DNA from 2 places in the Dickeya chrysanthemi NCPPB 402 genome. Region 2 is predicted to be linked to the other one. Evidence: predicted binding sites of a transcription regulator. Region 2 holds the regulator's gene; the other holds the start of a gene.

Region 1 (15,129 bases), 330 kb from region 2:
TCCGATAGCCGATCACCTTTTCACATAATCGGGTCGCTTTTTGTTCGTCATCGCCTTGCTCTACGCCCAGCAACACCAACAATCCACGGTTAATCTCTCCAACACTCTTCCCTTCCACCGCCACACTAGCGGAAGATACTCGCTGAATTAATGCGATCATAACGACCTTACGACTCCTACTTGAAAACCTGGCTGGCAAAAAAATCCGGCACGACCTGCCGATCGCTCACTAAAATAGAGCGGATGCCTAACGCGTTAGCCGCATCCACATTCGCGGCGTTGTCATCAAAAAAGACCGCGTCACTGGCATCAAAACCCTCTTCGCGCAAAACATGATGGTAAATCGCCGCTTCCGGTTTACGCAGGCCGATATCCTGCGACAGATAAAGCCGGTCTGCAGCTTGCTGTACTTCGGGGTATTCATCCGGCCAGAACTGACAATGCAGGCGATTGGTATTGGAGAGTATTACCACGCGATGCCCTTCCTGCCTCAAACGATGCATGATCTCGATCACATCTTTGCGTACACCAATGAAAATGGCCTGCCAACCGGTCGAAAACTGCTCAAAGCTGAGCGAAATTCCCAGTTCATGGCACAACCGCGATGCAAACTCTTCATCGCTGATTTCACCGCGCTCATGCAGCGCAACGGTATGCCCCAACTCAAAGCGCTTACGCAGGGCCGCCAGCGGTGCGCCGCTCAGATTGCTCCACACCCCCAGTACACGATTGAAATCGATATCGATTACGACGTTACCTAAATCAAAGATATACAGCATGTGTCCTCCAGAATGACCAGTAGGTTTTCACTGTAGCGAGAAAAATCCGTGCTGAACAGGGAGGATAAGCAGGATCATAATAAGGTCAAAAATAGTGCAAATTTGGGTGAAGGCAGGAAACGGAAGTCCGAAAAAAACAAAGGCCCCAAATTGGGGCCTTATTGCAAGGCGGCTTCGGTACTCTGCCTCACCCGCCTGAAATATCAATAAAAATAACGAATTACTCGTCCTTGGCGGAACGGTTCGCACGACGACGATCGTTTTCCGTCAGATGACGTTTACGCAGACGGATAGAGGTCGGCGTTACTTCAACCAGTTCGTCATCATCGATGAACTCCAGCGCCTGCTCCAGCGACATTTTCACCGGCGGCACCAGCACGGTAGCTTCGTCGGTACCGGAAGCACGCATGTTGGTCAGTTTCTTACCGGTCAGGCAGTTAACCGTCAGGTCGTTGGAACGGGTATGAATACCGATGACCTGGCCTTCGTACACTTCAGCGCCGTGGCCCAGGAACAGCTTACCGCGATCCTGCAGACTGAACAGCGCATAGGCAACCGCTTTACCCTGCCCGTTGGAGATCAGCACGCCGTTCTGGCGCTGGCCGATTTCACCCGGACGGATGTCATCGTAGTGACTGAAAGTGGAGTACAGCAGACCAGTACCAGAGGTCATGGTCATGAATTCGGTACGGAAGCCGATCAGACCACGGCTCGGGATCACGTAATCCAGACGTACGCGACCTTTGCCGTCCGGGATCATGTCGCGCATTTCGCCTTTGCGCAGACCCAGCGCTTCCATCACCGAGCCCTGATGCTGCTCTTCGATATCCACGGTTACCTGTTCGAACGGTTCCTGACGGCGGCCGTCGATGGTACGGAAGATAACTTTCGGGCGGGACACCGCCAGTTCGAAACCTTCACGACGCATGTTCTCGATCAGAACGGACAGGTGCAGCTCACCACGACCAGATACGCGGAACGCGTCCGGATCTTCCGTTTCTTCTACACGCAGCGCCACGTTATGCACCAGCTCTTTACGCAGACGATCCAGAATCTGACGTGACGTCACGTATTTGCCTTCCTTGCCGCAGAACGGCGAGGTGTTAACGCAGAAATACATGGTCACGGTAGGTTCGTCTACCGACAAGGCCGGCAGCGCTTCCACGCAGGACGTATCGCAGATAGTGTCGGAAATGTTCAGTTCACCCAGACCGGTGATGGCAATAATATCGCCTGCTTCCGCCAGTGAACTTTCAATACGCTGCAAACCCAGGTGGCCCAGCACCTGGCTCACTTTACCGTTGCGTACTTTGCCTGCGCTGTCGATGATGCTGACCTGCTGGTTCGGTTTCACCACGCCGCGTTTAATACGGCCGATACCGATAACGCCAACATAGTTGTTGTAGTCCAGCTGGGAGATCTGCATCTGGAACGGACCGTCGAGGTCGACATTCGGCGCTTCAACGTGTTTCACGATGGCTTCAAACAGCGGGGTCATGTCTTCGGCCATATCGTTATGGTCCAGACCGGCAATACCGTTCAACGCGGACGCATAAACAATCGGGAAGTCCAACTGCTCGTCGGTAGCGCCCAGGTTTACAAACAGGTCAAACACCTGATCGACCACCCAGTCAGGACGTGCGCCGGGGCGGTCCACTTTATTAATGACAACAATCGGCTTCAGGCCATAGGCAAAAGCTTTCTGGGTCACGAAACGCGTCTGCGGCATCGGGCCGTCCATCGCGTCTACCAGCAGCAGTACAGAGTCCACCATGGACATCACGCGCTCTACCTCGCCGCCGAAGTCGGCGTGCCCTGGGGTATCCACGATATTGATGCGGTAGTCATTCCAGTTGATGGCGGTGTTTTTGGCGAGGATGGTAATTCCGCGCTCTTTTTCCAAATCATTGGAGTCCATAACACGTTCGGTGGCGTCGTTACGCTCACCCAACGTACCGGACTGTTGCAGCAACTTATCAACCAGGGTTGTTTTTCCATGGTCAACGTGCGCAATAATAGCGATGTTACGCAAATTTTCGATCACAGCTTTGCCTCAGGCATTTTAGAAATAGCGCGCTATTGTACACGTATTAATCGAGCGACTGAACAAGATCACAATCATCTTCCACAAACAACCTGCTAATAACGGGTCTGTGATCCCTTTCACGGTGCAATAAAGCAGCACCCCACAAACAACAAGCACCAATTAAGTGCAATAACACCAAAATGGTGCACACAATTGGTGCAGTTAACTATCTTGGTGCAGTGCATGAGGACACAAAAAACCAGCAGGAATGCCGTTTAGAACTATTCTTAAAAGTTGGCACAGTTTTAGCTATATGTTTTGTACGGTAACAACATCATTCCACAACGATATTCGTTCCACGACGATAAATGACACAATCGGGAGAACCAAGTATGTCAGTAGAACACGTTTTGACGATGCTGAACGAGCATGAGGTGAAGTTTGTTGATCTTCGCTTCACGGATACCAAAGGCAAAGAGCAGCACGTCACCATTCCAGCCCACCAGGTTAATGCTGACTTCTTCGAAGACGGTAAAATGTTTGATGGTTCCTCGATTGGCGGCTGGAAAGGCATCAACGAATCCGACATGGTGTTAATGCCGGACGCGACTACTGCGGTTATGGATCCGTTCTTCGAAGAACCGACCCTGATCATCCGTTGTGACATTCTGGAACCGGGCACCATGCAGGGCTATGACCGCGACCCGCGTTCCATCGCCAAACGCGCTGAAGATTTCCTGCGTTCTTCCGGCATCGCCGATACCGTACTGTTCGGGCCGGAGCCGGAATTCTTCCTGTTTGATGACGTGCGTTTCGGCAGCAGCATCTCCGGTTCCCACGTTGCTATCGACGACATCGAAGGCGCCTGGAACTCCAGCACTAAATACGAAGACGGCAACAAAGGCCACCGTCCGGCTGTGAAAGGTGGTTACTTCCCGGTTCCGCCGGTAGACTCTGCGCAGGATCTGCGTTCCGCCATGTGTCTGACCATGGAACAAATGGGCCTGGTGGTTGAAGCACACCACCACGAAGTAGCGACCGCTGGTCAGAACGAAGTGGCCACCCGCTTCAACACCATGACCAAGAAAGCCGACGAAATCCAGATCTACAAATACGTCGTTCACAATGTGGCGCACGCCTTCGGTAAAACCGCGACCTTCATGCCGAAACCGATGTTCGGCGATAACGGTTCCGGTATGCACTGCCACATGTCTCTGGCTAAAGACGGTACCAACCTGTTCTCCGGCGACAAATACGGCGGCCTGTCTGAAACCGCGCTGTACTACATCGGCGGTGTGATCAAACACGCTAAAGCCATCAACGCCCTGTCCAACCCGACCACCAACTCTTACAAGCGTCTGGTCCCGGGTTACGAAGCGCCGGTTATGCTGGCTTACTCTGCCCGTAACCGTTCCGCTTCCATCCGTATTCCGGTGGTCTCCAGCCCGAAAGCACGCCGTATCGAAGTGCGCTTCCCGGACCCGGCCGCTAACCCGTATCTGTGCTTCGCTGCACTGCTGATGGCTGGCCTGGACGGCATCATCAACAAGATCCACCCGGGCGATGCCATGGACAAGAACCTGTACGATCTGCCGCCGGAAGAAGCGAAAGAGATCCCGACCGTAGCCGGCTCTCTGGAAGAAGCACTGAACGCCCTGAATGCAGACCGCGAGTTCCTGACCCGCGGTGGCGTATTCACCGACGACGCGATCGATGCTTACATCGAACTGCGTATCGCTGAAAACGACCGCGTTCGCATGACGCCGCACCCGGTTGAGTTCGAACTGTACTACAGCGTGTAATACCCCACGCCTGAACGGCAGGATGATGAAAATGATGTTCATACTGCCGTTTGATAGCTGTTTTTTATTTATGTTTATTTTTGTTGCCGTGGAAACTTTTCAGCCCATCTTCGGATGGGCTTTTTTCTCCACAATAGATTTTACAGTTGCGACTTAAACTACAATCCAGAATAGTGTGCACTAAAATGGTGCGGGAGTCTGCGTTATGGCAACAGGCACGCTGCCCGATGCTGGGCAGATCCTCAATTCTTTAATAAACAGCATCTTATTGCTAGACAAAGATCTGGCTATTCACTATTCCAACCCGGCGGCGCAGCAACTTCTGGCCCAAAGCTCACGCAAATTGTCTGGAACGCCACTGCCGGAGTTACTCGGTTACTTTTCATTGAACCTCGACCTGATGCGCGAAAGTCTCGACTCAGGGCAAGGCTTTACCGATAACGAGGTCACCATCGTGGTGGATGGCCGGGCACATATCATGTCGCTGACGGCACAGCGTATTCAGCACGACTTTATCCTGCTGGAAATGGCGCCGATGGATAACCAGCGCCGTCTCAGTCAGGAACAGCTACAACATGCCCAGCAACAGGCGGCTCGCGATTTGGTGCGCGGTCTGGCGCATGAAATCAAGAACCCGCTCGGCGGCCTGCGCGGCGCGGCACAGCTCCTGTCAAAAGCCCTGCCGGACCCGGCGCTGATGGAATACACCAAAGTCATTATCGAACAGGCCGACCGCCTGCGTAATTTGGTAGACCGGTTGCTCGGCCCACAGCAACCCGGCCTGCACGTTACGCAAAGCATTCACCAGGTTGCCGAACGGGTATTCCAACTGGTGTCGATGGAAAAAGCGGATAACGTGACGCTGGTGCGTGATTACGATCCTAGCCTGCCGGAACTGATGCACGACCCGGATCAGATTGAACAAGTGCTGCTCAATATCACCCGCAATGCCATGCAGGCTCTGGGTGAGGAGGGCGGCACCATTACCATCCGCACCCGCACAGCATTCCAGCTGACGCTACATGGCGTGCGTTACCGTCTGGTGGCCCGTATCGATATTGAAGACGACGGCCCCGGCGTGCCGGCGCATCTGCAGGATACGTTGTTCTACCCGATGGTAAGCGGTCGTGAAGGTGGCACCGGGCTGGGCTTATCGATTGCCCGCAACCTTATCGATCAACACTCCGGAAAAATTGAATTTAACAGTTGGCCAGGTCATACCGAATTCTCGGTGTATCTGCCCATTCGCCAGTGAGGTTCACGATGCAACGAGGGATAGTCTGGATTGTCGATGACGATAGCTCCATCCGTTGGGTGCTTGAACGTGCGCTTACCGGGGCGGGATTAACCTGTGCAACCTTTGATAACGGTACTCAGGCATTAAACGCGCTGACCACTCAAACGCCGGATGTCCTGCTGTCGGATATCCGTATGCCCGGTATGGACGGGCTGGCATTACTGCAACAGATCAAACAGCGCCACCCGATGCTGCCGGTGATCATCATGACCGCCCATTCCGATTTGGATGCAGCAGTCAGCGCTTACCAGCAAGGGGCTTTCGATTATCTGCCCAAACCGTTCGATATCGACGAAGCGGTAGCGCTGGTTGAACGCGCCATCAGCCATTACATGGAACAGCAGCAGCCGGTTCGCAGCCAGCCGATAAGCGGGCCGACTACCGACATCATCGGTGAAGCGCCGGCTATGCAGGATGTGTTCCGGATTATCGGCCGCCTTTCCCGCTCATCGATCAGTGTATTGATCAACGGCGAATCCGGCACCGGTAAAGAACTGGTCGCCCATGCGCTGCACCGCCACAGCCCACGTGCTAAAGCGCCTTTTATCGCACTGAATATGGCGGCTATCCCCAAGGATCTGATCGAATCAGAACTGTTCGGCCATGAAAAAGGCGCCTTTACCGGCGCCAATCAAATTCGGCAGGGGCGTTTTGAGCAGGCTGACGGCGGGACGCTGTTTCTTGATGAAATCGGCGATATGCCGCTCGATGTGCAAACCCGCCTGCTGCGCGTACTGGCCGACGGCCAGTTTTATCGTGTCGGCGGCTATGCGGCCGTGAAGGTGGATGTGCGCATTATCGCCGCCACACATCAGAACCTGGAATTACGGGTTCAGGAAGGTAAATTCCGCGAAGACTTGTTCCATCGTCTGAACGTGATTCGTGTTCATTTGCCGCCATTACGCGAACGTCGGGAAGATATTCCACGTCTGGCTCGTTATTTTCTGCAGGCGACCGCCAAAGAGCTGGGTGTGGAGCCGAAAAACCTACACCCGGAAACCGAGGCAGCACTCACCCGCTTACCCTGGCCGGGCAACGTGCGCCAGCTTGAAAACACCTGCCGATGGCTGACGGTGATGGCGGCGGGACAGGAAGTGCTGATTCAGGATCTGCCGCCGGAGCTGTTTGAAACCACGGCGCCAGACGCTACTGTGCACGTCATGCCCGACAGTTGGGCTACGCTGCTGGCGCAATGGGCTGACCGCGCGCTGCGTTCCGGTCATCAAAACCTGTTGGCGGAAGCACAACCGGAAATGGAACGTACATTGCTGACAACCGCATTACGTCATACACAAGGGCACAAACAGGAAGCAGCAAGACTACTCGGCTGGGGACGAAATACCCTGACGCGTAAACTCAAGGAACTGGGCATGGAATAACGCTCGTCGGGCGTTTTTTCATTACCAGCCACTCCCTAATAATGGCGAATTTAGCCTGCAATATAGCTGGAAAAATTCGCCGCTTCCCCCTAAAAACTCGCGTTGGTTTGCGCGTTGAGCTCCGCTTGCTACAACCTAAAAAGGAGACGACAGCGGATAGTTCACGCCATAAAATCATGCCGCCTCGATTTGCCATATAACGAATATATTTTGTACTTTACTTGCGCCGTGCCAGCAGTATGATCACGTCGCTGACTGGAGAGGGTAACCATGCTGGAATCCATTTTTTCTGCCGTGACGCACGGCGCTGAAATCAGCAGTGCGATGGGTCATTCATCGCAAACTGCGATTGCAGCCGTGTTATGTGCGGCGCTGATCAATTTCTTCAGCTAAATCACGCTGACATATACCCGAAAGATTCGAGTTGCAGGACAACATGTTCGTGTTGAACAACGTACTGCGGCTGGAAGTATGAAGGGGATAAATAAGAAAAGAGCCGGTCGTTATGACCGGCTCTTTTCTTTTGCCATGCCTATTTATCTTACCGACATAACGCCAGACACATGGCAGGCAATGCGTTTCGATTTCGTGCGAGATTAAATCACCCGGGAAAACTGACGCTCACGCATTTTGCTGCGCAAATAGATGTCAAAGCACATGCAAATATTGCGGATCAGCAGCCGCCCTTTCGGCGTCACCTGAATACGATCGGCCAGAATATCAACCAACCCATCTTGTGCCATTGGCGCCAGCAGCGCCAAATCCTCGCGAAAATAGTCACCGAACGACAGGCCATATGCCTGTTCAATCTCAGCAAACTCCAGTTGGAAATGGCAAATTAACGCCTTGACCACATCACGACGGATGCAATCATCACGAGTCAGGGATAAACCGCGCCATAACGCGTGACCGCGCTGTTCAACGTCAGCGTAGTACTGCTTCAATTCTTTCTGATTCTGGGCATAACTGTCGCCAATCATACTGATGGCGGAAACCCCCAGCCCCAGTAAATCGGTGTCGCCTTGGGTGGTATACCCCTGGAAATTGCGATGCAGTTTTCCTTCACGTTGCGCTACCGCCAGTTCGTCGTCCGGCCGGGCGAAATGATCCATACCAATGAACTGGTAACCCGCGGCGGTCAGGCTTTGAATGGTTTGCTGCAAAATCGCCAACTTTTGTTCCGCATCCGGCAGATCAGCGTCTTTAATCTTGCGCTGCGCAGCAAACAGGTTGGGCAAATGAGCATAATTGAATACGCTCAGGCGATCCGGACGCAGCTCCGCCACCCGCTGCAAGGTAAAGGCAAATCTGTCAGGCGTCTGCTTTGGCAAACCGTAGATCAAATCAATGTTGGTGGAGGCGAACCCCAGCGCTTTGGCCCGCTCGATCAGCGCAAAAATAAAGGCTTCGTCTTGCTCGCGATTAACCAGCCGCTGCACCTCTTTATTGAAGTCCTGCACCCCCATGCTAAGGCGATTGAACCCTTCGGCGCGCAAATGATCGAGCACATCCAATTCAATTTCCCGCGGGTCCACTTCCAGCGACATTTCCGCGTGTTCAGAAAAATGGAAATGCCGGCGAAGCAGCGCCATCAGGCGGCTAATCTGCGCTTTATTCAGGAAGGTTGGCGTTCCACCGCCCCAGTGCATTTGCGTAATAGTGCGGTTGGCAAACAACGGTGCGCGTTGATGTATTTCCAGCGCCAGCCGATCAAGGTATTCATCCGCTTTATGTAATTGCCGGGTCACCAGCTTATTACAGCCGCAGAAGTAACACAGGCGGTGGCAAAACGGGATATGCAAATACAGCGACAGCGGGCGGTGAGGATAACGGGCCACCGCCTGGACAAACGCTGCGTCATCATAACTGTCGCTGAATTCCAGTGCGGTAGGATAGGACGTATAGCGAGGCCCCGAATAGTTGTATTTCTGGATCAGGGCTAAATCCCAGTCAATAGCCTGTTCGGACATATGCTCACTCCTTCCTGTAACCGGTCCTCGCCGTACGACGTCGCGGCAATCGATGCTGCCCAGCCAGTACGGCACGCTGTAGCCTGCCTTTCCGTTTCGACAGGCGCCACAGTTTAACCAACAGACCAACCAAAAAACACAGAACGAATAAGGTTATGAGCAGAAACAGCGCTTTTAGCATTAATAACCGTCTTTAGGATTATTGCGACGCAGCAGTTGCAGCATATCTTCTTCTTGCTCGTCATCTTCTTCGTCATCATCCAGGCTGATGCCCAGTTGCTCCATCAGAATATCGATGCGATCCAGCGTCTCATCCAGCCAGGACTGGTCTTTAGCCGGCAGCGTTTCACCTTTCTCCAGCCTGTCCAGCAGTTCATCAAGACGCGGATCATTTTCCAGCATCTCCAGTTCTTCCTGCGGTGACAGACGAGCGGGTTTCTCTTTCGGCGTTAGCGGTGATTTCACCGGTGTAACGGTGCCTTCAGGCAGTAACGACACAGGTTTTTTACTGCCAATACGCGGGTCTGCCGCCTTGCCGGAAGCCGCATTTTGCTGATGGCCGCCGGATGGTTGGGCACGGCTTCCCGCAGCGTGGCCACGGTGTTTTTTCTGGCGTTTGCGGTCGCGAGCTTCAAGATCCAACTGCTCACGGCTTTTTCTTTTGGTTTTCGGTGCAGGAGCTTTGCGTCCCGCCTCTTTTGATGGTTGTTTCATAGCGTCAATCTCGGGTTCGGATGAGCAAAAATAGGGAGAATTGCGGCGGAATCTAGCAGAAAGCATACCAATAAAAAAGTGATCCAGGAGTTCTATACGGGTTTTATTTTTTCAGTTTGTTACGACGCGCCTTACCCGCTCAAAACAGATAAACGCCGCCTTTCTCATCAGTTACAGGTATAATCAGCTGTATAAAATCGTGATCCAGACAGAGACGCACATTGTGACCCAGCAATACAACTATCATATGACTCATTTCGTCACCAGCGCGCCGGATATCCGTCATCTTCCTGCCGACAGCGGTATCGAAGTCGCTTTTGCCGGCCGTTCCAATGCAGGTAAATCCAGCGCACTCAACACGCTGACCAACCAGAAAAGCCTGGCCCGTATTAGTAAAACGCCGGGTCGAACCCAACTGATCAACCTGTTCGAAGTAACCGATGGCGTACGTCTGGTTGATTTGCCCGGCTATGGCTATGCCGAAGTGCCGGAAGAGATGAAACGCAAATGGCAGCGAGCGCTTGGTGAATACCTGCAAAAGCGTAACTGTCTGAAAGGGTTGGTTGTATTAATGGATATTCGTCATCCGCTCAAAGATTTGGACCAGCAGATGCTAGAGTGGGCTGTTGATGTCGGGCTGCCTGTACTGGTACTACTGACCAAAGCGGATAAGCTAGCTCAGGGCGCCCGTAAATCCCAGCTAAACATGGTGCGGGAAGCAGTCTCGCCATTCATGGGGGATATTCAGGTTGAAACGTTTTCTTCGCTGAAAAAAACCGGTGTAGATAAATTACGTCAGAAATTAGATAACTGGTTCAGTACATTACCGCCAGCAGATGAGCAATCGCTCTCCGAATCAGAGCAGTAACCTTCCCAACAGTTTCATCGGCCTCTTTCTGGAACACCATTGTTAACCAAACAACTACCGGCAAATTTTTTTGTCGGTAGCATAAGATTTCGTTATCCAGAAAAATTTTATCCGAACAATAAAAAACGCCCCGATCAGAAACCTGACCGGGGCGGCTAACATTCAGCCAAATCCGATTACGTGAAGTAAAAGGTCTGAAAGATAGAACATCTTACCTCTGTACCCTACGCGTTTAACTCTACCCCATTTCTTTTCTGGAAAAAAGTATTTTTTGTTGTTTAATTTCATAAAAACCGACGGCAAATTAAACAAACTCAAACCAGGTCACACAATCATGTAGCTTAATTACAGAATTACGTATGATTTAGCTGAAAAAACCAACATAAAAAAGAAAGGCGATATTTCTGATGGCATTCAAAGCAAAAACCCATACAACTACCGAATTAGTTTGACTGACTTTTTCACCCAATAACTTAATGAGCTTGATCCCAATTACTACCGGTGCCGATATCCACCTGTAACGGTACGTCTAACTGCATACAACCTTCCATTAAGTTACGAATCTTCGCGCTGGCTTCATCAAGTACGGAATGATGCACTTCAAACACCAGTTCATCGTGCACCTGCATCAACATCGTCACTAATGGTTTTTCCTTTTGCAACCAACCATCAATGGCAATCATCGCCTTTTTGATGATGTCCGCTGCGGTGCCCTGCATCGGCGCGTTGATGGCGGCGCGCTCTGCTGCCTTACGGCTCATGGCATTACGGGAGTGAATATCCGGCAGATAAAGACGTCGGCCGTCCAGCGTAGAGACATATCCTTGCTCCGCCGCCTGCTGACGAGTACGCTCCATATACTCCTGTACGCCAGGATAACGCTCAAAATAGAGATTCATGTATTTCTGCGCTTCGTTACGCGGAATAGCCAACTGGCGGGACAAGCCAAATGCACTCATGCCGTAAATCAAACCGAAGTTGATGGCTTTAGCGCTGCGGCGCTGTTCAGTGGTCACCCTGTCGAGCGGCAAACCGAATACTTCAGCGGCCGTAGCACGGTGAATATCCAGACCATTGGAAAACGCCCTCAGCAATCCGGCGTCCCGTGAAAGATGCGCCATGATGCGTAATTCGATTTGTGAGTAGTCAGCCGCCAGAATATGGTATCCCTCTGGAGCAATGAACGCCTGACGGATACGTCTCCCTTGTTCATTGCGTACTGGAATATTCTGCAAATTAGGATCGCTGGAGGAAAGGCGCCCCGTTGCCGTTACCGCCTGATGGTACGAGGTGTGAACCCGTTTAGTCAGCGGATTAATCATCTGCGGCAACTTATCCGTGTAAGTGGATTTCAGTTTCGCCAATTCACGATGTTCTAAAATCAACTTCGGTAGCGGATGATCCAGCGCCAGCTCAGCCAGCACTTCTTCGTTAGTAGAAGGCGCTCCTTTCGGCGTTTTCTTGATGACCGGTAACTGCAGTTTTTCGTACAGAATGGTCCCTAACTGTTTAGGAGAAGACAGATTGAAGGCTTCGCCCGCTAACTCATGCGCCTGAACTTCCAGCTCAGCAAGACGTTGCGTCAGCTCCTGTGAATGCTCGCCCAAAATTGCGGTATCAATCAGTACGCCCGTGCGCTCCATGCGTGACAATACAGGCACCAGCGGCATATCGATATTCTGAAATACCTTGCGTAGTTCCTGCTGTGGCTCCAGTTTCGCCCATAACGTTTCATGCAAACGCAGCGTCACATCAGCATCTTCAGCTGCATAGACAGATGCCTGCGCCAGCGGAACCTGATCGAACGTCAGCTGTTTTTTGCCTTTACCAGCAATCTCTTCAAACGTGATGGTCTTATGCTGCAAATAGCGCTCTGACAGGCTGTCCATGTCATGCCGGCCAGCCACACTATCAATCACATAGGACTCCAGCATGGTATCAAATGCAATGCCGCGTAGATCGATGCCGTAGCGGGCCATCACGCCTTTATCAAATTTCAGGTTTTGCCCGATCTTGCGAATGCTGTCATCTTCCAGCAACGGTTTCAGCAGCGCCAGCACCCGATCACGCTCCAACTGCGTGGACATTCTCGTCGCAGGCGATACCGTGCTGCTGTAAATGTTACTGGAATACACTCTCGACGTAATATGACCTAATGGCAGATAAGCCGCTTCGCCCGGTTTAATCGCCAACGACACCCCCACCAGATTGGCGGTAAGGGTATCAAGACCATCGGTTTCAGTATCGAACGAGAACAGAGCGGCAGTTTTTATCCGTTCAAGCCAATCCAACAGCACTTTCTCATCAAGAATGGTGGCATAACCATCCTGAGACAGCACACTGGCCGCTTCTTTTGGCTCATCCTCCACTGCCGCCTTGACGAATGGCATGGCAGGCGGGTTCTTTTTATTGCCGCCTTGCAACCACTGCCCGGCTTCCACATCCGCCAGCCAGCGCTTGAACTCATAACGGGTGAACAGTTCGCGCAGTTCCGCCACATCCGGCTCATTCACCGTCAGCTGTTCACAACCCTGCTCCAATTCAACATCCGTTTTGATCGTAGCCAGCTTATAGGAAAGATAAGCCACCTCTTTATTCTGTTCCAGCTTGGCTGCCATGGTTTTGGCGCCACGAAAGGTCAGGCCCGCAATCCTATCCAGATCGGCATACAGGGCATCCAGCCCCCCCAGCCCCTGCAGTAACGCCTGCGCGGTTTTTTCACCCACGCCCGGCACACCGGGAATGTTGTCGGAGGAATCCCCCATCAGAGCCAGAAAATCAATGATCAGCGATGGTGGAATACCGTATTTGGCGCATACCTCATCCGGCCCCAGAATGGTGTTGTTCATGGTGTTGATCAGAGTGATGTTTGGCGTCACCAGTTGTGCCATGTCCTTATCGCCGGTGCTAATCAGAACCGGTTTACCCACACGCTCTGCCTGCTGCGCCAAGGTTCCAATCACATCATCCGCCTCTACGCCGGAAATGGAGAGCAACGGCAATCCCATCGCTTTTACCATACGGTGCAATGGTTCAATCTGAGCGCGCAGATCATCCGGCATCGGCGGCCGGTGAGATTTGTAATGCTCAAACAAATCATCACGAAACGTTTTACCCTTCGCATCAAACACCACAGCGACATGGCTGGGATGATATTGCTGCAATAAACTTCGCAGCATATTGAGCACGCCATACATCGCTCCGGTCGGCTCACCGGCGCCGTTGGTCAGCGGAGGAAAAGCATGATAGGCGCGGTAAAGATACGATGAACCGTCAACCAAAATGAGGGGGTTTTCTGCTATTTGAACCATGATATTTCGCGATCGTTGTTTTCTGCCATGGAGTAAAGGATGCCATAGCTGGCAGTCGGAGACGAATATTAACGTTCAAGCATTATGTTTTTTGCACAACCTCTCGCAAAAATACTGTGGATAACTTTGTGCATAGAAATTGAAAGACAATCAGCAGCAGTACCAATGGATGCAGACCCTATACGTAATTCATTGTTAATCAATACGTTAATAAAAAAAGATTAACATTATAGTTATATCAAAACGTTGTTATAAATGTGGATAGATATGGCGCCAGCGCGCACAGTGATAAGCAGAAATGTCCAAACGTCAATAGCAGGCAAGAATAAAAATGCCACACGCGGTAGGGCGTGTGGCACACAGAAAACGCAGAAAACTTATTTCTGAGAAACCAGGAACTTCACTACATCAGCATACTGTTTGACATAGTTATCCATAGAACTGGTATCAAGCCCGTCGCTTTTTACCATGTATTTTCCGTTCACGAATACCGCCGGCACACCACGCAGTTGCAAATCGGCTGCGGCTTTTTCCTGTTGCGCGACCAGAGATTTCACTACGAAGCTATTCAAGGCGCTGTCATAGTCTTCTGCTTTGACGCCAGCCGCCACAAACACCTGACGAATATCTTCCGGCTTTTTCACAGTCTGGGTCTTCTGAACGGCGTCAAACATCAATGGGCTGACTTTATCTTCCACCCCAAGAGCAATCGCAACCGCCCAAGCCTGAGTCATCTCTTTACCAAAATCACCCAAGAAATCAACATGATACTTGGTTATCTTGGTATCAGCAGGCAACGATTTCTGAATGGTTTCAGGAATGTGGTAAACCTGGGAAAACTGGTAGCAGTGCGGGCAGTAGAATGAGAAAAACTCCAGCACCTGGGGGGATTGGGGAGCCGGTTTACTCAGAGTAGCAAACTGTTTGCCATCGGAAAAATCAGCTGCTGACGCACTGAACGCCAGCACAATGCCAGCCAGCGC
Region 2 (15,129 bases):
GACCATTCAGGAGTTGCCGCATTTGCGCAAAGGGCTGGCGTCCACGCCGTTTGATAGCGAAGGCGTACGTACCGCACAGCGCGATATCGTCAAAGACGGTGTGCTGCAAACCTGGTTATTGACCACCTATGCCAGCCGAAAACTGGGCATGAAGAGCACCGGCCATGCGGGTGGCATTCATAACTGGCGCATTGCCGGACGCGGGCTGGATTTTGACGGTATGCTGAAGGAAATGGGGACTGGGTTGCTGGTCACCAGCCTGATGGGGCAAGGCGTGAGTGCGGTTACCGGCGACTATTCACGCGGCGCGGCGGGTTTTTGGGTTGAAAACGGCGAGATTCAGTACCCGGTGAGTGAAATCACCATCGCCGGTAACCTGAAAGATATGCTGCGCAATATGGTCACCGTCGGCGATGATATTGAAACGCGCAGTAATATTCAGTGCGGATCGGTGTTGCTGCCGTCGATGAAAATCGCCGGCGCATAACGTTCTCTGCCACGGCATTCGCCGACATGGCTGCCCTCGGTCTGTTGGGCAGCCATGGGAGGATGCCGTCGCGTCAGCGGTGATACTCGCCCGCCGCCTCCGGTTGGTAGAGCAGTTCCATGACTTCAATTCTCGTTTCGTCGCCATTCGGCAGCGGCCAGGCAATGCTGTTGCCGACGTGCATACCGAGCAGCGCAGCCCCCAGCGGCGCCATCACTGAAATTTGCTCCCGGCTGTCTTTGAGACCGGCCGGATAGACCAACGTGCGAATATGTTCTTCCACCGTAAGCAGATCGCGGAACCGAACCCTGCTGTTCATGGTGACCACATCGGCCGGAATCTCAATCGGCTGGACGATATCAGCCCGATCGAGTTCCTCGCTCAGAGCCTGCGCTACCGCTGTATCGGCAAAAGCAGGTTGCTCCAGCAGCGCATCCAGGCGTTCGGCATCCAGCTCGCTAATCGTCAGGTGCGGTTTATCCATATGTTTCTCCAGTTTTTGCAATAGCAGATAACAACACCCCCGCCGTAAGGGCAGGGGTATAAGTTAATCCGATGGTAACAGGGATGCGGGGAAGTTACCGCATAAAAACTTACCGCATAAACAGGAATAGACCGGGATCACAGACGGCGGCTTGCACCAGGATGAGGTAAGATACCGGATTAATCTTCGTCAAATCCAGCTTCAAACAGTTGAATGACCGCCGCCAGCGCGTGTTCTTCATCCGGCCCGGAGACTTCCACTTCGATATGGCGGCCTTTGGCTGAATCCAGCATCAGCATGGCGATGACGCTGCTGGCATCAGCTTCAGTACCGCTTTCGTTGCGTAGCAACACCTCAGCGTCAAAACTTTGCACCAGCTCGAACAGCTTCATGGCCGGGCGAGCGTGCATCCCTAAGCGGTTTTTTACTTCAACGGTCTGCCTGACGGTCATGATTTACGTTTTTCCAGCGTACGGTGGCGCGACTGTACATTTTTGCCACGGGAGCGAAAGTAATCCGCCAGTTGTTCGGCGATGTAGACGGAACGGTGTTTCCCGCCGGTACAGCCGATAGCGACGGTAAGATAGCTACGGTTGTTGGTTTCCAGCATCGGCAACCACAGTTCCAGATAGCTGCGGGTCTGATAGATGAAATTGTGGACTTCGGTATGCCGGTCAAGAAATGCCGCCACCGGTTTATCCAGCCCTGTCATCGGGCGTAATTTCGGGTCCCAGTGCGGGTTCGGCAGGAAGCGCACGTCAAATACATAGTCGGCATCAATCGGGATGCCGTGTTTATAGCCGAATGATTCGAACACCATAGTCAGTTCACGTTCGCGTTTACCCAGTAAACGGGTACGCAGCATTTCCGCCAGCTCGTGCACCGACATTTCCGAGGTATCGATGATCAGATCGGCACGGGAACGCAGCGGTTCGAGCAGATCGTTTTCTTCATCAATAGCGCTTTCCAGCGACAGGTTCTTGCTGGAGAGCGGATGCAGGCGCCGGGTATCGCTGTAGCGCCGGATCAACGTATTACGATCGGTGTCTAGAAACAGCAATTGGGGCGAAAAGCTTTGAGGCAGGCGGGTCAGGGCATGTTCCAGCACTTCCGGCGTTTCCGGCAGGTTACGCACGTCAATGCTGACCGCCGCGGAGATGTTCCGTTCCGCCAGCGTGTGCGCCAGTTCGGGCAGCAATACCACCGGCAGGTTATCTACACAATAGAAACCCATGTCTTCCAGCGCGCGCAGTGCTACGGATTTTCCCGAACCTGAACGACCACTGACAATCATCAGCACCATCTGACGACTCCCCCCTGGCAGCAGGATGGTGAATGTCCACCGCCACAGTTAGCTAACTTCATTTTCCCGGCTAAGCCGGCATTCTGTCAGGCTTGCGCCTGACGTCGCACGTATTGTCATGACATAGTGTTGTTATATGCGCTGTTCCCGCTCATACGCCGGATAGCGCTTAAAACGGGCGCCACCAGCCATCAGGGTTGGTCGGGCAGATCCGCTTCCGTCATGATCTGATACAGTTCATCATCATCTTGCGCTGCGCGCAGGCGCTTACATACGGTTTTATCCGCCAGCCGTTTGGCGACGAGCGATAAGGTATGTAAATGGGTTTTACATTGTTCAGCAGGAACCAGCAAGGCAAAAAGCAGGTCGACCGGTTGGTTGTCGATGGCGTCAAACGCTATCGGCTGTTCCAACTGGATAAAGACGCCGACTGCGCCGAGCGTATTTTCGTCCTCCAGCTTGCCATGCGGAATGGCGATGCCGTTGCCGATACCGGTACTGCCCATGCGCTCACGGGTCAGAATGGCTTCAAACACCATCTGCGGCGGCAAGTTGAGCTGTCTGGCGGCCAGTTCACTGATGATTTCCAGTGCACGCTTTTTGCTCTGACAGTGGACAGCGCTACGCGTGCACTCCTTACGGAGGACGGCGCTAAGTTGCATAACGGGCTCGTTGTTCATGATACGTTCACTTAACGACACTGTTGCCTTCGGTTACCAGCCTGCCATGCGGCAGGCTGGTCGCTGTCCCTGCACCTGAAACGGCGAAATCAGTGCTGTTTCAGTTTATCCTTATGTTTGTTTAACTGTCTCGCCAGCTTATCGATCAGCAGATCGATGGCGGCGTACATATCACCCGCTTCCGATGTGGCATGCAGCTCACCTCCGTTGACGTGGATCGTGGCATCTGCAATGTGCAGGATCTTTTCCACTTTCAATACCACGTACACCTGATTGATACGATCAAAGTATTGCTCAAGTTTGGCGAATTTTGAGGTTACGAATTCGCGCAGAGCATCCGTAATTTCGACATGGTGTCCGGTAATGTTAAGCTGCATATCGTCTTCCTTCTCATGTAGGGGTCAAACCAGCTGTTTGCGTTGGTTTGACGGCGGGATAGATAAAGACTCTCGATACTTGGCGACAGTTCGGCGAGCCACAATGATTCCCTGTTCGGAAAGCAGTGAGGTCAGTTTGCTGTCGCTTAGCGGTTTAGCGGGATTTTCCGCTGCAATGAGTTTTCTCACCAGCGCACGGATGGCGGTGGATGATGCCTCGCCGCCGCTGTCGGTGTTGACGTGACTGGAAAAGAAATACTTCAGCTCAAAAATACCGCGCGGACTGTGCAGAAATTTCTGGGTCGTTACGCGGGAAATGGTGGACTCGTGCATCTCCACGGCCTGAGCGATATCCGCCAGCACCATGGGTTTCATAAATTCTTCACCGTGTTCGAAGAACGCCTGTTGTTGCTCCACAATGCAACGGGTGACTTTCAACAGGGTATCGTTACGGCTTTCCAGACTCTTGATGAGCCAGCGGGCTTCCTGCAGGTGGCTGCGGATGAATTGCCCGTCGCTGTCGTTGCGCGCACTGTTGCCGAGGGCGGCGTACTGCTGGTTGATCTGCAACCGGGGTACGCTGTCGGTATTGAGCTCCACCGTCCACTGTCCCTGTATCTTGCGCACCAGTACGTCCGGAATCACATACTCGGATTCGCCGGTATTGATCGACTGACCTGGGCGCGGATCGAGCGATTGAATCAGCGCCAGCGCTTCTTTCAATACCTCTTCTTTGAGGCGGCTGGTACGAATGAGGGTGCGGAAGTCATGGTTGGCGAGCAGATCAAGGTATTCGCTAACGATAAGTTTGGCTTCAGCCAGACGGGGAATGCCGCTGTCGAACTGGGACAGCTGTACCAGCAGGCATTCGCGTAAATCGCGGGCGGCCACGCCGACAGGGTCAAAACGCTGTACGCGTTTGAGCACCGCTTCCACCTCTTCCAGCGTCACCTCGTCATTACCGATACTGTCGCGGATATCGTCCAGCGACACCGTCAGGTAACCGGTGCTGTCCACCGCATCCACGATGGACGTGGCGATGGCGGCGTCGGTATCGGAAAACGGCGTCAACTCCACCTGCCACATCAGGTAATCCTGCAGCGTCTGTGTGGTTTCACCCTGATAGACCGGCAGCTCTTCGTCACGGTAGTCGGTGCTGGTGCCGGACGGCGTACCGGCGGTGTAGATTTCATCCCAGGCGGCGTCGAGCGGCAACTCGTCGGGCATCTCTTTTTGCTCCAGCGCCTCGCGGGTGTCCAGCGTTTCGCTGTCGCTGCTTTCCTGGGTTTCCACTTCGTCATGAATATCGGCCTGCTCCAGCAACGGGTTGCTTTCCAGCGCCTGTTGGATTTCCTGCTGGAGTTCAAGCGTGGACAACTGCAGCAGGCGGATGGCCTGCTGTAACTGCGGTGTCATAGCCAGTTGCTGGCTGAGCCTGAGTTGCAAACCTTGCTTCATAACGTGGGTTAACTTCCTTTTGAATTATCAACCTAATACATGACGTTATCAGAGTCGGAAGCCTTCGCCCAGATAGACTCGTTTTACCTGCTCATTCGCCAGTATATCCATCGGAGAGCCGTGGGCAATAAGCTGGCCCTGACTAACGATATAAGCACGCTCACAGACATCGAGCGTTTCGCGGACATTATGGTCGGTAATCAGTACCCCCAGCCCGCTATCGCGCAGATGTTCAATGATTTTTTTGATGTCGATAACCGAGATAGGGTCTACCCCGGCAAAGGGTTCGTCCAGCAGGATGAATTTGGGGTTGGCAGCCAGCGCCCGGGCGATCTCCACCCGACGACGTTCACCGCCGGACAGCGATTGTCCCAGACTATCGCGCAGGTGAACAATGTGAAACTCTTCCATTAGTTCGTTGGCGCGATCCTGCTGCTGTTCCCGGGTCAGATCTTTTCTGACTTCCAGCACCGCCATCAGGTTGTCGTACACGCTGAGTCGCCGGAAAATCGACGCTTCCTGCGGCAGGTAGCCGATACCGCGGCGGGCGCGATCGTGCAACGGCAGCAAGCTGATGTCCTCACCGTCGATGACGATGCGGCCCTCGTCGCGCGGGACGATACCGACAACCATGTAGAAGGTGGTTGTCTTCCCGGCGCCGTTGGGCCCGAGCAGCCCAACGATTTCGCCCGAATTGACATTCAGGCTGACGTTTTCCACCACTTTGCGGCCTTTATACGCCTTGGCCAGATTTTCGGCGATTAGTGTTGCCATGGATTAGCACATTACTCACTGTTGTTTGGCGGGTTTGCCGGTGTTGCCGGCCGGCTTGGCACCATTCTGCGTGCCTTTGTCCTGCAACTGTGTCGGAACCAGCACGGTCGTGACGCGTTTACCCTTATCACTGAAGGCTTCCATCTGCTGCTGTTGCACCAGATAAGTAATGCGGTCGCCCTTAACGTTGCTGTCCAGTTGCTCCAGGTAAGCATCGCCGGTCAGGATGACCAGTTGCTTATCCATCTCGTAACGCATTTTCTGGGCATGGCCTTTCACCGGCTTACCATTGTCCTGCATTTGGTAGAAGGTGGCCGGGTTACCATAGCCTTCGATCACTTCGTGACCTTGCTGGCCGTTAGGGCGGGTGACGACCACCTTGTCGGCTTGTGCTTTTATTGAACCCTGCGTGACGAGGACGTTGCCGGTGAACGTCACCACATTGCCCTGCATGTCCAGCGCCTGCTGGTCGGAGGTAATGTGGATAGGCTGCTCGGTGTCTCCGGTCAACGCCAGTGCCGGAATGCTGACGGCAAAAAGCGAGCTGGCGATCAGAATGCTGTGTAAGACATTAATTTTTTGGTTGGATTTCATAATAGGATTTTACCTTATCGATCAGCTCGGCGGTTTTGCTGCGCAGGTTCCCGCGCATTTTCAGTCCGTTAGAAGTAAAGTTGACACCGTACAGGGTGACTTCGTCATCCGAGGTCACATCCTGCGTAACCAGATTAATCTGCGCATTATCCGTTTTAATTCGCTCCAGTTGCGAATCGTTGGTCAGACTATTGACCTCAACGTGACCATACAGATAAAGCATGCGGTCTTTGGTCAGCTTGGCGCGATCAGCGCGCACCGACCAGGTCGCGATCGCTTGTTCATTGAACATGGTCGCTACCGGTTGAGTAAACCAGCTCACTTGCTCTGCATTGTAGTGTTCCGCTTTTTCAGCCACCAGTTTGTAGCTCAGCTTTCCGGTCGGATCATAGACCACGGTAATGTTTTGCTGCATGGTATAGGCCGGATCGTTATTTTGCACTTCCGATGGCCCGTTTCCGGCCCGTTGAGTCGTCAGATTTAACCCGATCAACACCAGCGCAATCAATGCCAGCAACAGCGTCAGCCAGCGTTTCGTATTACTCATATCGACAGCCCTTTGGCAAAATCCAGTTTACCCTGCGCCAGCAGAATAAGATCGCAAATCTCTCTGACTGCGCCGCGGCCGCCGCCAATGCGAGTGACGTAATGCGCTCTGGGCAGCAACAGCGGGTGGGCGTCGGCCACGGCGACGCTCAACCCCACTTCGGCCATCACCGGCCAGTCGATCAGATCATCGCCGATGTAAGCAACCTGACTGGCGGTGAGCGACAGTGTATCCAACAGCTCGCGGAAGGCCAAAAGCTTATCAGACTGACCTTGATATAAGTGGCGTATCCCCAATGTCTGGCAGCGGTCGATGAGCAATTGCGATGTGCGGCCGGTGATAATCGCCACGTCGATATCCGATGTCAGCAGGCAGCGAATACCGTAGCCATCGCGGACGTTGAAGGTTTTCAACTCCTCACCCTGATTTCCCATATAAATCAGGCCATCAGAGAGCACGCCGTCGACATCGCAGATTAACAGACGTATATCACGGGCACGCTGCATGACCAGGGTATCGACAGGCCCATAACAGGTATCGGTTTGCGGCCGGTTTTCACTCATTCACTCATATCCTTGGTTTTTTATTCTGTGGTGCTCGGGTGCCGGGCTTATACCACACCCGCGCGCAGCATATCGTGCATGTGAACAATCCCCAGCAGACGATCATTCTCCGCCACCAGCAGCGAGGTAATGTGGCGAGACTGCATCAGATTCAGCGCATCCACCGCCAGTGTGTGCGGCGTCACCCGAATACCGCCGCGCGTCATCACATCGACGATGCCGGCGCTGTTGAGATCGATATTCATGTCGAACACCCGGCGCAAGTCGCCGTCGGTAAAGATACCTTCGATGCGATCGTCCTGGTCGCAAATAACCGTCATTCCCAGATTCTTGCGGGTAATCTCCAGCAGCGCATCGCGCAACGACGCGTCGCGGCTAACCCGAGGGATCTCGTCGCCAGTGTGCATGATATCGCTGATTCGTAACAGCAGTTTGCGGCCGAGTGCGCCGCCGGGGTGCGACAAGGCGAAATCTTCGGCGGTAAAGCCGCGCGCCTGCAACAGCGCAACGGCCAACGCATCGCCCATCACCAGCGTGGCGGTAGTGCTGGAGGTCGGCGCCAGACCCAGCGGACAAGCCTCCTGGGATACGTGAACGCAAAGATGGATATCCGCCGCTTTCGCCATGGTGCTTTCCGGGTTGCCGGTCATGCAGATAAGGCACACCTGTAGGCGTTTCAGTACGGGAATCAGCGCCAGAATCTCATGAGATTCGCCGGAGTTGGAAATGGCGATCACGATATCCTGCGCGGTAATCATGCCCAAATCGCCGTGACTGGCTTCGCCAGGATGGACAAAAAAAGCCGGCGTGCCGGTGCTGGCAAACGTCGCCGCCATTTTGCAGCCGATATGCCCCGATTTACCCATCCCCATCACCACGACTTTGCCGCGGCAATAAAACATCTTCTCGCAGGCCTGCGAGAAATTGTCGTCAATATATTGATCCAACTGCGCGAGGCTATCGCGCTCGATGGATAACACCTGGCGGCCAGCGCTCTGGAAATCGAAACCCGGTTGTAACTCGAAATGTGACATGTAAAACATCCTGCGTTGCCAATGCTCTGGCTATGAGAACAAGAACAGCATCGAAAGGTACACAATGAACGCACATAACAGCAATGCGCCTGCCCCCTGACCGATGCGCCGTTTCTGGCGGAGACAGAGAACCGTCAGGAGCGCGCTGACCCCCAGCATCACCCAATAATCGCGAGCGAACGCGAGCGGATTTACCGCGCCGGGGGACAGGAGAGCGGGCACGCCCAGCACTATCACGATATTAAAAATATTGGAACCAATCAGGTTGCCGAGCGCGATGTCATCCTCTTTCTTCAACGTGCCGACAATCGCCGTTGCCAGTTCCGGCAGGCTGGTGCCGATGGCCAACACCGTCAACCCGATGGTCAGTTCGCTGATATTAAAGTAATTGGCGATAACCGTGGCGTTATCGATCACAATCCGTGCCGACATCGGCAGAATAATCAGGCCAATCAGCAACCATAATAACGCGACGGTTTGATTGTCCTCTCTGGGTAGCTCGGCCATCTGCTCCCGCGTCAGGCTATCGTCGCCGCGACGTTGCGCCGCGCGCGCCATACGCAGCATTAATACGATGCAACCGCAAGCCGTCAGCAACAGAATGACGCCATCCAGTCGGCTGAGAAAACCGTCGTGTAATAACACGCCGCACAATAGCGTCACCACCAGCATCGGCGGCAGTTCCTGACGCAACAGCGTGGAGTGAAAAGTCAGCGGGCGGATAAGAACGGCGCTGCCGAGGATCAGCAAAATGTTGGCGATATTCGATCCCAGTACATTTCCCACCGCCATATCGGTTTGATGGTTGAGCGCGGCGGTTACGGATACCATCAGTTCGGGCAGTGAGGTGCCCATCCCGACAATCGTCATGCCGATAATCATCGGCGGTACGCCAAATGTGCGGGCCAGTACGGCGGCACCATACACCAGACGGTCGGCGCCATAAACCAATAACACTAAACCAACGATTAACAGTACTGTCGCAAAAAGCATGCAGCGTCCTTTATTCAGGTATAATCACCGGTTTATTGGCGAACAAACCAGTATTTCTGGACGAATAATAAGCAAAACCGCCATTTTTCCTCGTTAGCGCTAATTCTGACTGCGCAGGGCGAAAAAGTAAAACCAATGGCAATTTTGGCTACGAAGCGGTGTCCTGATTCTGTAACAGTGAACAGCCAGCGTAACACTCTGAAAGACGATTTCAGGGCGTAACGGTGCGAAAATGCGAAAATGCGAAAACGGGCGGTCACTGTGGGTGATCGTTGAGGAATAGACCATGAACCACGAAAATCTGATAGAAATTCGCGGGCTCAGTTTCCGGCGGGGCAACAGGCCGATTTTTTCGGATGTCTCGCTGAATGTGCCAAAGCAAAAAATCACGGCCATCATGGGGCCGTCCGGCATCGGTAAAACCACGTTGTTACGGTTGATTGGCGGGCAGTTGCAACCAGACAGCGGTGAAATCTGGTTTGACGGGGACAATATTCCGGCGCTTTCCCGTTCCCGTTTGTATGAAGCCCGTAAGAAGATGAGCATGTTGTTTCAGTCGGGCGCGCTGTTTACCGATCTGAATGTGTTCGATAATGTTGCCTGGCCGTTGCGCGAACATACGCAGTTGCCCGAGCCGTTGCTGCACAGTACGGTGATGATGAAGCTGGAGGCGGTCGGACTGCGTGGTGCGGCTGAGCTGATGCCGTCCGAGCTGTCGGGCGGCATGGCGCGACGTGCGGCGCTGGCGCGTGCGATTGCGCTGGATCCGCAGCTGATCATGTTTGATGAGCCGTTCGTCGGACAGGACCCGATCACCATGGGGGTGCTGGTGAAGCTCATCGACGAGTTGAATCATGCGCTTGGCGTGACCTGTATCGTGGTATCTCATGATGTGCCGGAAGTACTGAGTATCGCCGATCATGCCTATATCATTGCCGATCAGCGGGTTGTGGCCGAGGGGACGCCGACTGAATTGCAGCACAATAGCGATCCGCGCGTCAGACAGTTTCTCGATGGCATTGCCGATGGCCCGGTGCCGTTCCGCTATCCGGCGGGCGACTATCAGCGTGGGTTGTTAGGCTTGGGGAGTGAGTAATTCATGCTAGTACAGGCATTAGCGTCGCTGGGACGCGTTGGCATTCAGGTATGCGCTGCTTTTGGGCGCGCCGGGCTGATGTTGTTCAATGCGTTAGTGGGGAAGCCGGAGCCAGCCAGGCAGTGGCCGCTGCTGCGTAAACAGCTCTATAGCGTCGGTGTGCAATCGTTGCTGATTATTATGGTGTCCGGCGTGTTTATCGGCATGGTGTTGGGCCTGCAGGGCTATCTGGTCCTGACGACCTACAGTGCGGAAGCCAGCCTGGGCATGATGGTGGCGTTGTCGTTGCTGCGTGAACTCGGGCCGGTGGTAACGGCGCTACTGTTCGCCGGTCGAGCCGGTTCCGCCCTGACGGCGGAAATCGGGCTGATGAAGGCGACCGAGCAGCTATCCAGTATGGAAATGATGGCGGTAGACCCGTTGCGCCGCGTAGTGGCGCCGCGTTTTTGGGCGGGGGTGATTACCATGCCGCTGTTGACGGTGATTTTCGTCGCCGTGGGCATCTGGGGCGGCGCACTGGTGGGCGTGGACTGGAAAGGTATCGACAGCGGCTTTTTCTGGTCGGCGATGCAAAACGCGGTGGAGTGGCAGAAAGATTTGCTGAACTGCGTGCTCAAGAGCCTGGTGTTTGCCATTACCGTCACCTGGATTGCACTGTTCAACGGTTATGACGCGATTCCGACGTCAGAAGGCATCAGCCGCGCGACGACCCGCACCGTGGTGCACTCGTCGCTGGCGGTACTGGGATTGGATTTTGTGCTGACAGCACTGATGTTTGGGAAATAAGTCGATGCAAACAAAGAAACATGAAATAGGGGTTGGCGTATTCATGCTGATCGCGCTGTGCGCCATAGTCTTTTTATGCCTGAAGGTGGCCGACCTGAAATCGCTGGGGCAGCAACAAACTTACCGTTTGTACGCCACCTTCGACAATATCGGCGGCCTCAAGGCGCGTTCGCCGGTGAAAATCGGCGGAGTGGTGATTGGCCGGGTGGCGGATATTTCGCTCGATACCAAGACATATTTGCCGCGGGTAGCGATGGAGATTGATCAGCGTTACGACCACATCCCGGATACCAGTTCGCTGGCGATTCGTACGTCCGGCCTGCTGGGAGAACAGTACCTGGCGCTGAATGTCGGTTTTGAAGATGAGGACATGGGAACGTCGATTCTGAAAGATGGCGGCACCATTCAGGATACCAAGTCAGCCATGGTCCTGGAGGACCTTATCGGCCAATTCCTATATAAGAGCGGCGGCAACAATACTGACAATGCCAGCCAGAATAATGGCGCTCAAAATACGGTAAACCCTGCGGCGGATAATCCAAAGAACGTGAATCAGGGGCACGCTGAACCGGCTCAGGCCAAGCCTGCAGAGAAAAACGGTGAGGCGGCAAAACCTGAATCCGGCGAAAAACCGACCCAACAGCCTTGAGAGGACACAGCATGTTAAAACGTTTATTGATGGCGGTTTTGTTGGTCGTTGCCCCGTTTGTTAACGCGGCGGATCAAACCAATCCTTATAGCCTGATGCGTGATGCGGCGCAGAAGACCTTTGATCGTCTCAAAAATGAACAGTCGCATATTAAGCAGGATCCTAACTACCTGCGTACCGTTGTGCGTGAAGAACTGCTGCCTTTTGTGCAGACAAAATATGCTGGCGCGTTGGTGCTCGGGCAGTACTACAAGAGTGCGACGCCTGAGCAGCGTGAGGCGTATTTCAAGGCGTTTGAAACCTATCTTGAGCAGGCGTACGGCCAGGCTTTGGCGTCTTATCATGGTCAGACTTACGAAATAGTACCGGAGCAACCGCTGGGTAACGCCGAGATTGTTTCCATCCGCGTCACCATTATTGATAACGGCGGCCGCCCGCCGATTCGTCTGGATTTTCAGTGGCGTAAAAATACCAAGACTGGTTACTGGCAGGCTTACGACATGATTGCCGAAGGGGTGAGCATGATTACCACCAAACAGAACGAATGGGCGTCTACGCTGCGCCAGAATGGGGTGGACGGTTTGACTAAGCAACTGCAAGCGTCGGCTCAGCAGCCGATTACGCTGGGTCAGAAAAATGGCTGACGCGCTGAAGTGGCGGCAGGCTGACGGCATACTGTTTTTGGAGGGCTGTCTGGATCGGGACAGTTTACTGCCGCTCTGGCAACAGCGTAATACGTTGTTGCCAGGTAGCCGTGTGCTGGATGTCGGGCAGGTTGAACGTGTGGATTCCTCCGGTCTTGCCCTTTTGGTGCATTTTTATCACCAGCAGGAACAGAATGGATCGTCGCTAGAGATTGCCGGCGCCAGCGATCGACTGCGGACGCTGATTCAGTTGTATAACCTGAATGAAATCATCCCTGTCCGTTCAACCGATTGATTGTTGCGTTTTTGATGATTAAGGCTCCCCCTTTCCGCATGTGCGCAAGGGGGATTTCTTTTGTTTAAGATGGCGACGGATTCATCTAAGATACCACCCTGTTTATCATCCCCCCTGACGTAGAATCGAGAGCAATGGAAAACGACGAAATTAAAGACGTGCTGATGAAAGCGCTGGCGCTTGCGGAAGCGCATGTTTCCGGTGACGGCAGTCACTTCCAGGTCATTGTGGTAGGTGAGTTGTTCAAGGGTATGAGCCGCGTAAAACAGCAGCAGGCGGTCTATGCGCCGTTGATGGAATATATCGCGGATAATCGCATTCATGCGTTGTCAATCAAGGCTTACACCCCTGAAGAGTGGCAGCGCGACCGTAAACTGAGCGGTCTGTAATTCAGCGGCCATTCGGCCGTGCTATTGATTCTGAACATTGAGAAATCGTCACTATGGATAAATTTCGTGTGCAGGGGCCAACCCGGCTCACTGGTGAAGTCACTATTTCCGGTGCCAAAAATGCCGCCCTGCCCATTCTGTTTGCTGCCTTGCTGGCTGAAGAGCCGGTAGAAATCCAGAACGTTCCCAAACTGCGTGATATCGATACCACCATGAAGTTGCTGAGCCAACTGGGGGCGCGCGTCGAGCGCAACGGTTCCGTGCATGTCGACGCCAGTACGGTGAGTGTGTTCTGTGCGCCGTATGACCTGGTGAAGACCATGCGGGCCTCTATTTGGGCGTTGGGCCCGCTGGTGGCGCGTTTTGGTCAGGGACAGGTGTCATTGCCGGGCGGTTGCGCCATCGGTGCCCGTCCGGTTGATTTGCATATAAATGGTCTGGAGCAGTTGGGCGCTCATATCACGCTGGAAGAAGGGTATGTGAAGGCGACGGTTGACGGCCGACTGAAAGGCGCACATATCGTGATGGATAAAGTCAGCGTTGGCGCGACTGTCACCATCATGAGTGCCGCGACGCTGGCAGTGGGTAAAACCATCATTGAGAATGCCGCACGTGAGCCTGAAATTGTCGATACAGCGAACTTCCTGAATACGCTGGGCGCCAGAATCAGCGGCGCAGGTAGCGATAAAATCGTCATCGAAGGGGTAGAGCGTCTGGGCGGCGGGGTATATCGCGTGCTGCCGGATCGTATCGAGACCGGCACGTTTCTGGTAGCGGCGGCGGTATCTGGTGGTAAGGTCGTGTGTCGCCACACCCGTCCGGATACGCTGGATGCGGTGTTATCCAAACTGCGTGAAGCGGGAGCTGATATCGAAATCGGTGACGACTGGATCAGCCTGGACATGCATGGGCGTCGGCCGAAAGCCGTGAATGTGCGTACTTCTCCGCATCCAGGATTTCCAACCGATATGCAGGCACAGTTCAGTTTGCTGAACCTGGTCGCGGAAGGGACCGGTGTTATCACTGAAACCATTTTCGAAAATCGCTTCATGCATATCCCCGAGCTGATTCGTATGGGCGCGCAGGCGGAAATCGAAAGCAACACGGTGATTTGTCACGGCGTTAGCCGTCTGTCTGGTGCGCAAGTGATGGCGACCGACCTGCGAGCGTCGGCGAGTCTGGTGCTGGCCGGATGCCTTGCGGAAGGAACGACGCTGGTTGATCGTATTTATCATATCGATCGCGGCTATGAGCGCATTGAAGACAAACTACGTGCGTTGGGCGCCAATATCGAACGGGTGAGTGCGAACGACTAACCATTATGGCCGGGTGCTCTGTTGCTGCATCACCCGGCGTCACAGGATTAACTCAGTCGGTGGTGGGGTATTCCTGAATGGTCATATTCAGTTTTATTTCCTGATTATCCCGTAAAATAACCACTGGAATGACCGAACCAGGGCGAATTTCCGCCACCTGATCCATGGTTTCCAACACCGAGCGGGCTGGTTTGTTATTCACTTCCAACAGTAAGTCGCCTTCCTTCATCCCGGCTTTATCTGCCGGACCACCGTCGTCTACCTTACTGACGACGATACCCTGCAACCGTTCCAGACCAATCACCTGATTGCCCAACTGTTCACGCTGGGCGCCACGGATGCCGATATAACCGCGAATTACCCGACCATCACGGATCAACTTATTCATGATCTTGGTTGCCAGTGCAGTGGGTATGGCAAAACCGAGGCCTTCCGGTGTGCCGCCATCATCGCTTTTGTCAAATGACAATGTATTGATGCCGACCAGTTCGCCCTGTGTGTTAATCAGCGCTCCGCCGGAGTTACCGCGATTAATGGACGCATCGGTTTGCAGAAAATTCTGTCGACCGGATGGCGTTAGCCCGACCCGACCGGTCGCGCTGATAATCCCTTGCGTCACCGTCTGGCCGAGGTTGTAGGGGTTACCGATAGCCATCACGA

The links. The regulator sigma-54, encoded in region 2, starts transcription at its own class of promoters, with help from an activator protein. The targets are predictions, from matches to a motif close to GTTGGCACANNTTTCGCTNT.
Region 1: the regulator sigma-54 is predicted to act here: its motif matches at 3,099-3,118, upstream of glnA (glutamate--ammonia ligase).

The regions. Positions count from the first base shown of each region.
Region 1 covers NZ_CM001974.1:4,577,915-4,593,043, forward strand. The annotation lists gene dtd (D-aminoacyl-tRNA deacylase) at 1-160, opposite strand, end outside; gene yihX (glucose-1-phosphatase) at 177-779, opposite strand; gene typA (ribosome-dependent GTPase TypA) at 1,000-2,823, opposite strand; gene glnA (glutamate--ammonia ligase) at 3,198-4,607, shown strand; gene glnL (nitrogen regulation protein NR(II)) at 4,813-5,862, shown strand; gene glnG (nitrogen regulation protein NR(I)) at 5,871-7,283, shown strand; gene DCH402_RS22560 (YshB family small membrane protein) at 7,554-7,676, shown strand; gene hemN (oxygen-independent coproporphyrinogen III oxidase) at 7,880-9,253, opposite strand; gene yihI (Der GTPase-activating protein YihI) at 9,434-9,967, opposite strand; gene yihA (ribosome biogenesis GTP-binding protein YihA/YsxC) at 10,191-10,835, shown strand; gene DCH402_RS23475 (spot 42 RNA, inhibition of DNA synthesis) at 10,998-11,045, opposite strand; gene polA (DNA polymerase I) at 11,309-14,146, opposite strand; gene dsbA (thiol:disulfide interchange protein DsbA) at 14,524-15,129, opposite strand, start outside.
Region 2 covers NZ_CM001974.1:4,245,656-4,260,784, reverse strand. The annotation lists gene pmbA (metalloprotease PmbA) at 1-487, shown strand, start outside; gene rnk (nucleoside diphosphate kinase regulator) at 561-971, opposite strand; gene npr (PTS phosphocarrier protein NPr) at 1,151-1,423, opposite strand; gene rapZ (RNase adapter RapZ) at 1,420-2,274, opposite strand; gene ptsN (PTS IIA-like nitrogen regulatory protein PtsN) at 2,466-2,954, opposite strand; gene hpf (ribosome hibernation promoting factor) at 3,044-3,331, opposite strand; gene rpoN (RNA polymerase factor sigma-54) at 3,356-4,789, opposite strand; gene lptB (LPS export ABC transporter ATP-binding protein) at 4,838-5,563, opposite strand; gene lptA (lipopolysaccharide ABC transporter substrate-binding protein LptA) at 5,579-6,157, opposite strand; gene lptC (LPS export ABC transporter periplasmic protein LptC) at 6,135-6,704, opposite strand; gene kdsC (3-deoxy-manno-octulosonate-8-phosphatase KdsC) at 6,701-7,267, opposite strand; gene kdsD (arabinose-5-phosphate isomerase KdsD) at 7,315-8,301, opposite strand; gene DCH402_RS18790 (calcium/sodium antiporter) at 8,332-9,294, opposite strand; gene mlaF (phospholipid ABC transporter ATP-binding protein MlaF) at 9,581-10,390, shown strand; gene mlaE (lipid asymmetry maintenance ABC transporter permease subunit MlaE) at 10,394-11,176, shown strand; gene mlaD (outer membrane lipid asymmetry maintenance protein MlaD) at 11,181-11,825, shown strand; gene mlaC (phospholipid-binding protein MlaC) at 11,837-12,469, shown strand; gene mlaB (lipid asymmetry maintenance protein MlaB) at 12,462-12,764, shown strand; gene ibaG (BolA family iron metabolism protein IbaG) at 12,899-13,153, shown strand; gene murA (UDP-N-acetylglucosamine 1-carboxyvinyltransferase) at 13,207-14,469, shown strand; gene degS (outer membrane-stress sensor serine endopeptidase DegS) at 14,522-15,129, opposite strand, start outside.